DNA from 3 places in the Micrococcus sp. SL257 genome. Region 2 is predicted to be linked to each of the others. Evidence: predicted binding sites of a transcription regulator. Region 2 holds the regulator's gene; each other region holds the start of a gene.

The links. The regulator HrcA, encoded in region 2, represses chaperone genes, less so after heat shock. The targets are predictions, from matches to a motif close to TTNGCACTCGNNNNNNNCGAGTGCNAA.
Region 1: a site for HrcA is predicted at 1,132-1,158, ahead of groL (chaperonin GroEL). Genes of this name have one in related genera too.
Region 3: a site for HrcA is predicted at 1,590-1,616, ahead of groES (co-chaperone GroES). Genes of this name have one in related genera too.

The regions. Positions count from the first base shown of each region.
Region 1 covers NZ_CP113053.1:2,481,476-2,484,718, reverse strand. The annotation lists gene OVA32_RS11520 (DUF3263 domain-containing protein) at 1-13, shown strand, start outside; gene OVA32_RS11515 (LytR C-terminal domain-containing protein) at 17-973, shown strand; gene groL (chaperonin GroEL) at 1,292-2,923, shown strand; gene OVA32_RS11505 (DUF4031 domain-containing protein) at 3,034-3,243, opposite strand, start outside.
Region 2 covers NZ_CP113053.1:1,521,019-1,524,261, reverse strand. The annotation lists gene dnaJ (molecular chaperone DnaJ) at 1-988, opposite strand, end outside; gene hrcA (heat-inducible transcriptional repressor HrcA) at 1,064-2,077, opposite strand; gene OVA32_RS07015 (DUF3097 family protein) at 2,249-3,109, shown strand; gene OVA32_RS07010 (DUF4870 domain-containing protein) at 3,204-3,243, shown strand, end outside.
Region 3 covers NZ_CP113053.1:1,040,930-1,044,172, reverse strand. The annotation lists gene groL (chaperonin GroEL) at 1-1,008, opposite strand, end outside; gene groES (co-chaperone GroES) at 1,117-1,413, opposite strand; gene OVA32_RS04960 (hypothetical protein) at 2,048-3,025, shown strand; gene OVA32_RS04955 (ABC transporter ATP-binding protein) at 3,231-3,243, opposite strand, start outside.

The DNA of each region.
Region 1 (3,243 bases), 960 kb from region 2:
CCAGGAGAACTGACCCATGGCCTACCAGCCCGACCGCTTCGACGAGGTCCCCGAGTACACGGACCAGCGCGGCGCGCACCGCGAGTCCTTCGCCGCTGCCGGCGCGACCGCCGCGGGCGGGGGTCGCCGCCTGAGCCCGCTGCTCTGGGTGGCCGGCCTCGTCCTGCTCGCCGGCCTGTTCGTGGGCGTCGTCCTGCCGTGGCTCACCGGCGACCGCTCCGAGCCCGTCGCCGCCGAGAGCTCGACGACGGCCCCGGCGGTCGAGCCGTCGACGTCGGCGTCGTCCGAGTCCTCCTCGGCGTCCTCCGCGTCGGCGTCGACTGCATCCGCGACCGAGTCCGCCACCCCGTCCGAGGACACGGCGGAGGCGTCCCGTTCCGCGGCTGCGGCCGCGGCTGAGTCCTCGCGGGTGGCGCAGGAGGCGGCCGCCGCAGAGGCCGCCGAGTCGTCCCAGGCTGCCGCGTCGTCCCGGGCCGCCGCGGAGGCACAGGCGGCGGAGGCCTCGCGTTCCGAGGCCGCCGCGCAGTCCGCAGAGGCGTCCCGGTCGGCGGCGGCCGTCCAGGCGGCGGAGTCCTCGCGCGCCGCCGCGTCCCGTTCGGCCGCCGCGGCGGAGGCCTCGCGCTCGCAGTCCGCGGCCGCGTCGAGCTCTCGTGCGGCCGCGCAGTCTGCGGCCGCGTCGAGCTCTCGTGCAGCCGCGCAGTCCGCGGCCGTGCGCGGCACCCACGTCACCGTGTACAACGCGACCCGCACCCAGGGCCTCGCCGCCTCCTACGCGCAGCGGCTCACGGGCGCCGGCTACACCTCGGTGGACGCGAAGAACTGGAGCGGCTACGGCATCCAGTCCTCCACCGTCCTGTACAACGGCTCGGCCAACAAGGCCGCCGCCGAGGCGGTCGGCAAGGAGCTCGGCTTCCCGGTCATGCAGACCCCGAACCTGCAGGTGAACGGTATCGCGGTGGTCGTCACCAGCTGATCCGCCCGTCGTGCGGCCGTGCCGGCCGCGCACCCTTTCCGGCCCCCGGCGGGGCGCCTTCCGAGGCGTTCTGCCGGGGGCCGTCCGCCGTCCGCGGAAGGGCGGGCCCCGCACTGCGGACCCTTTGCACTCTCCCGGTGCGAGTGCTCATAATGGGGTTAGCACTCCGAAGGCGCGACTGCCAGCCGTACCCCGGTCGGCCCGGCGCCGTGGAGGAGGACCTGTCCACCGGTGAGGCCCCCAGGGGCCGTCCGTCGCGGGCACCGGCGCGGGTCAGCCACCAGCAGTAGGAAGCCGACGTCCAGAAAGGACCTGCACATGGCCAAGACCATCGCATTCGACGAAGAGGCCCGCCGCGGCCTGGAGAAGGGCCTGAACACCCTGGCCGACGCCGTGAAGGTGACCCTCGGCCCCCGCGGCCGCAACGTGGTGCTGGAGAAGAAGTGGGGCGCCCCCACCATCACCAACGACGGCGTCTCCATCGCCAAGGAGATCGAGCTCGAGGACCCGTACGAGAAGATCGGCGCGGAGCTCGTCAAGGAGGTCGCCAAGAAGACCGACGACGTCGCCGGCGACGGCACCACCACCGCCACCGTGCTGGCCCAGGCGCTGGTCCGCGAGGGCCTGCGCAACGTGGCCGCGGGCGCCGACCCGCTGTCCCTGAAGCGCGGCATCGAGAAGGCCGTGGAGGCCGTCACCTCCGAGCTGCTCTCCGCCTCCCGCGAGATCGAGACCAAGGACCAGATCGCGGCCACCGCCTCGATCTCCGCCGCGGACAAGCAGATCGGCTCCCTCATCGCCGAGGCCCTGGACAAGGTCGGCAAGGAGGGCGTCATCACCGTCGAGGAGTCCAACACCTTCGGCCTCGAGCTCGAGCTCACCGAGGGCATGCGCTTCGACAAGGGCTACATCTCCGGTTACTTCGTGACCGACGCGGACCGCCAGGAGGCCGTCCTCGAGGATCCCTACATCCTCATCGTCAACTCGAAGATCTCCTCCGTGAAGGACATGGTGGCGATCCTCGAGAAGGTCATGCAGTCGGGCAAGCCGCTGCTGATCATCGCCGAAGACGTCGAGGGCGAGGCCCTGGCCACCCTCGTGGTCAACAAGATCCGCGGCACCTTCAAGTCCGTGGCCGTGAAGGCCCCGGGCTTCGGTGACCGCCGCAAGGCCATGCTCGCCGACATCGCCATCCTCACCGGCGGCCAGGTCATCTCCTCCGAGGTGGGCCTGTCCCTGGAGAACGCGACCCTCGACCTGCTGGGCACCGCCCGCAAGGTGGTCGTCACCAAGGACGAGACCACCATCGTGGAGGGTGGCGGCGACGCCGAGCAGATCGCCGGCCGCGTGGCCCAGATCCGCTCCGAGATCGAGAACACCGACTCGGACTACGATCGCGAGAAGCTGCAGGAGCGCCTCGCCAAGCTGGCCGGCGGCGTGGCCGTCATCAAGGCCGGCGCGGCCACCGAGGTGGAGCTCAAGGAGCGTAAGCACCGCATCGAGGACGCCGTGCGCAACGCCAAGGCCGCCGTGGAGGAGGGCATCGTCGCCGGCGGCGGCGTGGCCCTGATCCAGGCCGGCGCCAAGGCGTTCGGCGGCCTGCAGCTCGAGGGCGACGAGGCCACCGGCGCGAACATCGTGAAGGTCGCCATCGAGGCCCCGCTGAAGCAGATCGCCTTCAACGCCGGCCTGGAGCCCGGCGTCGTGGCGGACAAGGTCAAGACCCTCGACGACGGTCACGGCCTGAACGCCGCCACCGGCGAGTACGAGGACCTGCTGGCCGCCGGCATCAACGACCCGGTGAAGGTGACCCGCTCGGCCCTGCAGAACGCCGCGTCCATCGCGGGCCTGTTCCTGACCACCGAGGCCGTCGTCGCGGACAAGCCCGAGAAGGCCGCCGCCGGCGCCGAGGGCATGGACCCGATGGGCGGCATGGGCGGCATGATGTGATCAGCCGCTGAGCCGGCCCGGCCCGTTCGGGCGCCCAGCCAGCGAGGCCCGTCTCCCCGTCCGGGGAGGCGGGCCTCGCCGCGTCCGGGGCCGGCACCGGGGCGCCCCGCTCAGGCCGACAGCGCGGCTCGTTCCGCCGCCAGGTTGCGGCGGGCGGCGGCCTCCCAGCGCGTTCGGCCGGGCGCGGTCCGATACAGCCGCTCGGCGTCCAGCAGGGCGTCCAGCACCGCGCCGCGACCGCGGGCCCAGTCCGCGTCGGACACGTGCGCGTAGTCCTGCCGGACCGCGGCCACGTAGCGGGCGTAGGCCTCGGGGGAGCG
Region 2 (3,243 bases):
CCACGTCCACCTTGAGGTCGCCACGGCCCTGCCCGCGCAGGCGGCCGACGCCCAGGCCGTGGAGGACCTCGACGTGGCCGGACTGCACGCCCGGGTCCAGGCTGACGGACTGCTTGCCGTCCAGGGTGTCCAGCGTGACGGTGGTGCCCAGGGCCGCGGCGGCCATGGGGACGGTCACGGTGGTGGCCAGGTGGTCGCCCTCGCGGCGGAAGGTCTCGTCCGGGCGGACCGCGATCTCCACGTAGAGGTCCCCGTTCGGGCCGCCGCCCGGGCCGGCCTCGCCGCGGCCGGCGAGGTGGATGCGGGTGCCGTCGTCCACGCCCGCGGGGATGCGCAGGGTCAGCGGCGTCCGGGTGCGGACGCGGCCCTGCCCGTCGCACTCGTGGCAGGGCGTCGGGATGACGGTGCCGAACCCCTGGCAGGCGGGGCAGGCCTCGGTGGCCATGACGGTGCCCAGCAGCGACCGCACGGGGCGCTGGATCATGCCGTGGCCGTGGCAGGTCTGGCAGGTCTCCGGCTGGGTGCCGGGCTCGCAGCACGAGCCCTCGCACCGATCGCAGCGCACGGCCGTGTCCAGCTCGATGGTCTGCTCGCCGCCGAAGACGGCGTCGCGCAGGTCGATCCGCGCGGTCACCAGGGCGTCCTGGCCGCGGCGGGCGCGGCTGGCGGGGCCGCCGCGGCCGCCCTGGCCGGCGGCGTTCATGAAGGTCTCGAAGATGTCGGCGAAGCCCCCGAAGCCGCCCGCCCCGCCGAAGCCGCCCGGGAAGCCGGCCTGGCCGTTCTCATTGCCCGTCGTGTCGTACGCCCGACGCCGGCCCTCGTCCGAGAGCACCTCGTAGGCGTGGGAGATGCGCTTGAACTGCTCGGCCGCCTCCGGGTCGGGGTTGACGTCCGGGTGGTGGGTGCGCGCGAGCTTGCGGTAGGCGCGGCGGATCTCCTCGGTGCTGGCGTCACGGCTGACGCCGAGCGTCTCGTAGTGGTCGGTCACGGTGGGGATTCCTCTCGGGGAGAGCGGGACGTGGGGCGATGCGGGACGGGGCCCGCCAGGACGCGCGGAGGCGCGTCAGGTGGTCAGGATGCGGGAGAGATAGCGGGCGATCGCCCGGACGGCGGCCATGGTGCCCGGATAGTCCATCCGGGTCGGGCCGATGACACCGACCTTCGCCACGGCGCCGGGGCCGTAGGCGGCCGCGACCACCGAGGTGTCCGCGAGCGATCCGGCGTTCTCGGAGCCGATCCGCACGGACACCCCGTGGGCGTCCTGCTCCATCTCCGTGAGCAGGCGCAGCAGCACCACCTGCTCCTCGAGCGCCTCCAGGATCGGCCCGATGGACGCGCCGAAGTCCCCCGGGGAGCGGGCCAGGTTGGCGGTGCCGGCCAGGACGATGCGGTCCTGCCGGCCGGCCTCGAGCAGGTCGTGGACGGCCGCGGCCACGAGGGCGGCGGACTGCCGGTGCTCCGGGCGGACCCGGGTGACGACGTCGTCCACCACGGTGGCCGCCTGCACCGGACCGAGCCCCAGCAGGGCGTCCAGCAGGAGGCCGCGGAGCACGGACAGCTCCGCCTCCTCGACCGGACGGTCCAGCACGGCGTGCCGCTGGTCCACCCGCCCCGTGGACAGGATGAGGACCACGAGCACGCGCGTGGGCGCGAGGGAGACCAGTTCGAGGTGGCGGATCGTGGAGCCGTCCTCGTGGGGGAACTGCGCGACGGCGACCTGCTGGGTCAGCTGGGCCAGGAGGCGCACCGTGGACTCCATCATGTGCTCGGTGTCCGTCTCCGGATCCAGCAGGGTCCGCACGGCCCGGCGCTCGGCCGGGGACAGCGGTTTCACCTCGGAGAGGCGGTCGACGAACACGCGGTAGCCCTTGTCCGTGGGGACGCGCCCGGCGGAGGTGTGCGGGGCCACGATGAGGCCCTCCTCCTCGAGCGCCGCCATGTCGTTGCGCACGGTCGCGGAGGACACGCCCAGGGCGTGCCGTTCCACGAGCGCCTTGGAGCCCACGGGCTCGCGCAGCGCCACGTAGTCCTCCACGATCGCCTGGAGCACCTGCAGGCGGCGGGGCTGCTCCGACATCTCGGTCCTCCTCTGGTCCGTCGGGATCCGGGGCGACCCCGGAGGTGCCCCTGGCTGGCACTCCGGCGGGTCAAGTGCCAATGCTACCGTCCGACCCGGGGGGACGACCCGACCGGCCCGCACGGCTTCGCTCACGGTGATCGCCCGCCCCCGTTGCTACCGTGCTCTCCCATGGACTGGAGCAGCTGGGGCCCCGCGGGCCACGACGACCTGACGCGCCGCCCCGCCCGGACCGTCCCCGATGTGCCCGCCACCCCCGGCACGGTGGTCGAGGACGTGGCCTCCGGCTTCACCGGGGCCGTGATCGGCATCGAGCGCTCCGGCGGCGTGCACGTGGTGGTCCTGGAGGACCGCCGCGGCGTGCGCCGCGGCTTCCCCCTCGGCGGCGGCTTCTGGATCGACGGCGAGCCCGTGACCCTGGTCCCCCCGACCGCCGCGGCCCCGGCGGCGCCGGCCCGCACCGCCTCCGGCTCGCGACGGGTCGAGGGGGCGCGGGCCCGCACCGCCCGCGCCTCTCGCATCTGGGTGGAGGGCGTGCACGACGCCGAGCTGGTGGAGAAGGTGTGGGGCGAGGACCTGCGCCTCGAGGGCATCGTCGTGGAGCCCCTGCACGGCGTGGACGACCTCGCCGGGGCGATCCGTGCGTTCGCCCCCGGTCCGCGGCGCCGGCTCGGGATCCTCGTGGACCACCTCGTCACCGGGTCCAAGGAGGAGCGCCTCGCGGCCGAGGCCATGCGCGTGCCGGGGGCCGCGGGCAACGTGCTCATCCTCGGTCACCCCTACGTGGACGTCTGGCAAGTCATCAAGCCCTCCGTCCTCGGCATCCCCGCGTGGCCCGTCGTGCCGAAGGGGCAGGACTGGAAGACGGGGATCCTGCGGGGACTGGGCTGGCCGCACGGGAGCAAGGAGGCCACGGGGCTGGGGTGGAAGCGGCTGCTCTCCCACGTCACCACGTACGCGGACCTCGAGCCGTCCCTGCTGGGCCGCGTGGAGGAGCTCATCGACTTCCTCACCGCCGCACCCGAGCACTGATCTCGGCGCGGCCCCCGCCCGCCCGCGCTATGCTGGCCCATGCCGTGCGCCCGGTCCCCGGCGCGCGGGTCCCGCGATCCAGGAGGAGCCCCTCGTGAACACCCGCGCGCAGCCCGACGCCGGCCGCACCGGCC
Region 3 (3,243 bases), 480 kb from region 2:
GGCCGCACCGCCGCCGTCGACGATGGTGGTCTCGTCCTTGGTGACGGTGATGCGGCGAGCGGAGCCGAGCACGTCCAGGTCGGCCTGCTCGAGCTTCATGCCGAGGTCCGGGGAGACGACCTGGGCGCCGGTGAGGATCGCGATGTCCTGCATCATGGCCTTGCGGCGGTCGCCGAAGCCCGGGGCCTTGACGGCCACGACGTTCAGGGTGCCGCGGATCTTGTTCACCACGAGGGTGGACAGGGCCTCGCCCTCGATGTCCTCGGCGATCACGAACAGCGGCTTGTTGGCCTGCAGGACCTTCTCCAGCAGGGGCAGCAGCTCCTGCACGTTGGAGATCTTGCCCGAGTTGATCAGGACGTAGGCGTCCTCGAGCACGGCCTCCTGACGCTCGGCGTCGGTGACCATGTACGGGGACAGGAAGCCCTTGTCGAACTGCATGCCCTCGGTGACGTCCAGCTCGGTGGAGGTCGTGGAGGACTCCTCGATGGTGATGACGCCGTCGGTGCCGACCGTGTCGAACGCGCGGGCCAGCAGCTCGCCGACCTCGTCGTTCTGGGCCGAGATGGCGGCCACGTGGGCCACCTCCTGGCCCTCAACCGGGCGGGCGTTCTCCTGCAGGCGCTGCTCGACGGCGGCCACGGCCACCTCGATGCCCTTCTTGACCTCGCCCGGCGCGGCGCCGGCGGCGACCTGGCGCATGCCCTCGTTCACGAGCGCCTGGGCCAGCACGGTGGCGGTGGTGGTGCCGTCGCCCGCGATGTCGTTGGTCTTGGTGGCGACCTCCTTGGCGAGCTGGGCGCCCATGTTCTCGTACGGGTCCTCCAGCTCCACCTCACGGGCGATCGTGACGCCGTCGTTGGTGATGGTGGGGGCGCCCCACGCCTTGTCGAGCACCACGTTGCGGCCCTTGGGGCCGAGGGTGACCTTGACGGTGTCGGCGAGCTTGTCGATGCCGGCCTGGAGGGCGCGGCGTGCGTCGTCGTTGAAAGCCAGCTGCTTGGCCATGACGGACGCTCCTTTCGTTCAGGGAGTCAGGGGGTGCGGGGACGCGAGGGGCCCGGGGCGCGCGCACCGGTGCGGTGCGCGCCGCTCACCGGGCCCGTCGCGGCGGGGTCACTTGGTGACGACGGCCAGCACGTCGCGGGCGGAGAGCACCAGGTACTCCTCGCCGCCGACCTTGACCTCGGTGCCGCCGTACTTGGAGTACAGCACCACGTCACCCTCGGCGACGTCGACCGGCACGCGGTTGCCGTTCTCCGCGACCCGGCCCGGGCCCACGGCCACGACCTGGCCCTCCTGCGGCTTCTCCTTGGCGGTGTCCGGGATCACGAGGCCCGACGCGGTGGTCTGCTCGGCCTCCAGGGGGCGGACAACGATGCGATCCTCGAGGGGCTTGATGGAGACAGACATGCTGCACACTCCTTCTTCGTCGACGTGCGGCTCCGGCGGGCTCGCCGGTCCGCTGATGCTGTGGTCTGCGGGTGCGCCACGGGCGTCAGACCCTCCGTCGTCGCGGTGCCGGACGGTCCACCTCGGGCATTGGCACCCGGTACCCCCGAGTGCCAGTCCAGACTCTACTCCGGGTTCTGGCACTCCTTCAACATGAGTGCCAGCCGTGTCCCCGCCGTCCGCCGCGGGCGGAGGCGTGGGGCGCGGTGCGGTGGGGCACCGTGGGGCGGCGGGTGGGGCGGGTTCCGAGCCCAAGAGCACGCGGAGTGGTCACGACGGCGGCCCGCAACCTGTCCCTCCCCCACTCCCCACCCTCCCCCCTCCCCCCTCCGTGGGCAGAAACCGCACCCCCGCCCATCGCGTGGGCAGCATCCGCAGGTTTTCGGTCTCCGTGGGCAGAAGCGCCCTCTCTTCTGCCCACGGATGTTGCGTGGGCGGAACTCCTCGCAGTTCTGCCCACCGAGCCATGACGACGTCGTCCCGGCGGGACAACCGGCCGCCGCCGAGTCCTGCACAGCCGGCCCACCCCGCGCCGGTGTGCACAGACACGCGGCCCGCCCGGCCGCCGTCGGGCCGACCGCGTCAAGGTCGACCCATGTCCTTCGCCCCCGATCTCCCCCTCGTCCCCGTCTTCACCACCCGCGACGTGCTCGAACGCGGTCTGCCGCCCAGCCGGGTGCGGCGGTCCGACGTCCTCCGCCTCGCCCGCGGCATCCACCGTCGCCGTGACATGCCGCTGCGCACCTGGGAGTCGGCCGGGCTCCCGCCGCCGCACCACGGGGTCGGCCTCGACCTGCTGACCGCCCTCCTGCGGTCCCGTCCCGACGCCGTTCTCTCCCACGAGACGGCGGCGCACCTCCACGGCCTCCCGCTTCCCCCGGGCGGGGCCACGCGACGCGCCGCCGTCGAGATCACGTTGCACCGCGGCACCGCACGGGCGCGGATCCCCGGCGTCATGGAGCACCGCAGACCCCTGCCCGCCGGCCACGTCACCTCCGTGCTCGGGCTACGGGTGACGACGCCGGAACGGACCTGGCTCGATCTGTGCTCGATCGGCCACCCCTGGGACGAGGCATCCCTCGTGTCGGCGGGTGACCACCTGGTCCGTCACCCCTGGTCCCCGCGCGGCCGGCGGCCTCCCATCACCACGGTCACCGCGCTGCACGAGGAGATGCGGCCGCTCGGGCGGTTCGTCGGAAGACCGCGGGCGACGGCGGCGCTCGAGCGCGTACGGGTGGGTGCCGACTCGCCGCAGGAGACCCGGCTGAGGCTGGCGCTCGTCGAGGCGGGGCTGGGCGAGCCGACGCTGCAGCACGTGTTCGACCCCGGGCGGCGGGACGCCCCCGAGGCCGATCTGTGGTTCGAGGACTGCCGGCTCGTCCTCCAGTACGACGGCGAGGTGCACCGGAGTGCCGAGCAACACGCCCGGGACGCCCGGCGAGACCAGTACTACGCGGAGCGTGGGCAGATGACCCTGCACGTCACGGGCCGGGACGTCGGCGAGGGATATGCGCGGGTGATCGAGGCCGTCCTCAGACGACGGGCACAGGTCTCGAACGGCTGGGATGCCTGACGTCGTCGTCGCGTATGGCCCTGCCGTCCATGCGCAGGGGTTCCGTGGGCAGAAGCGAGGGTGCTTCTGCCCACGGAACCTGGAAACACGCGGGTCCTGCCCCCGGAAGGCGAGACCCGGCGGGTTCTGCCCACGGAACGCTCGCGTCGGCCGGGCACCCGACCCCCGCCCGGACCGACCCGGGCCGGCCTCACCGTCGCCCCGCTCAGTAGTACACG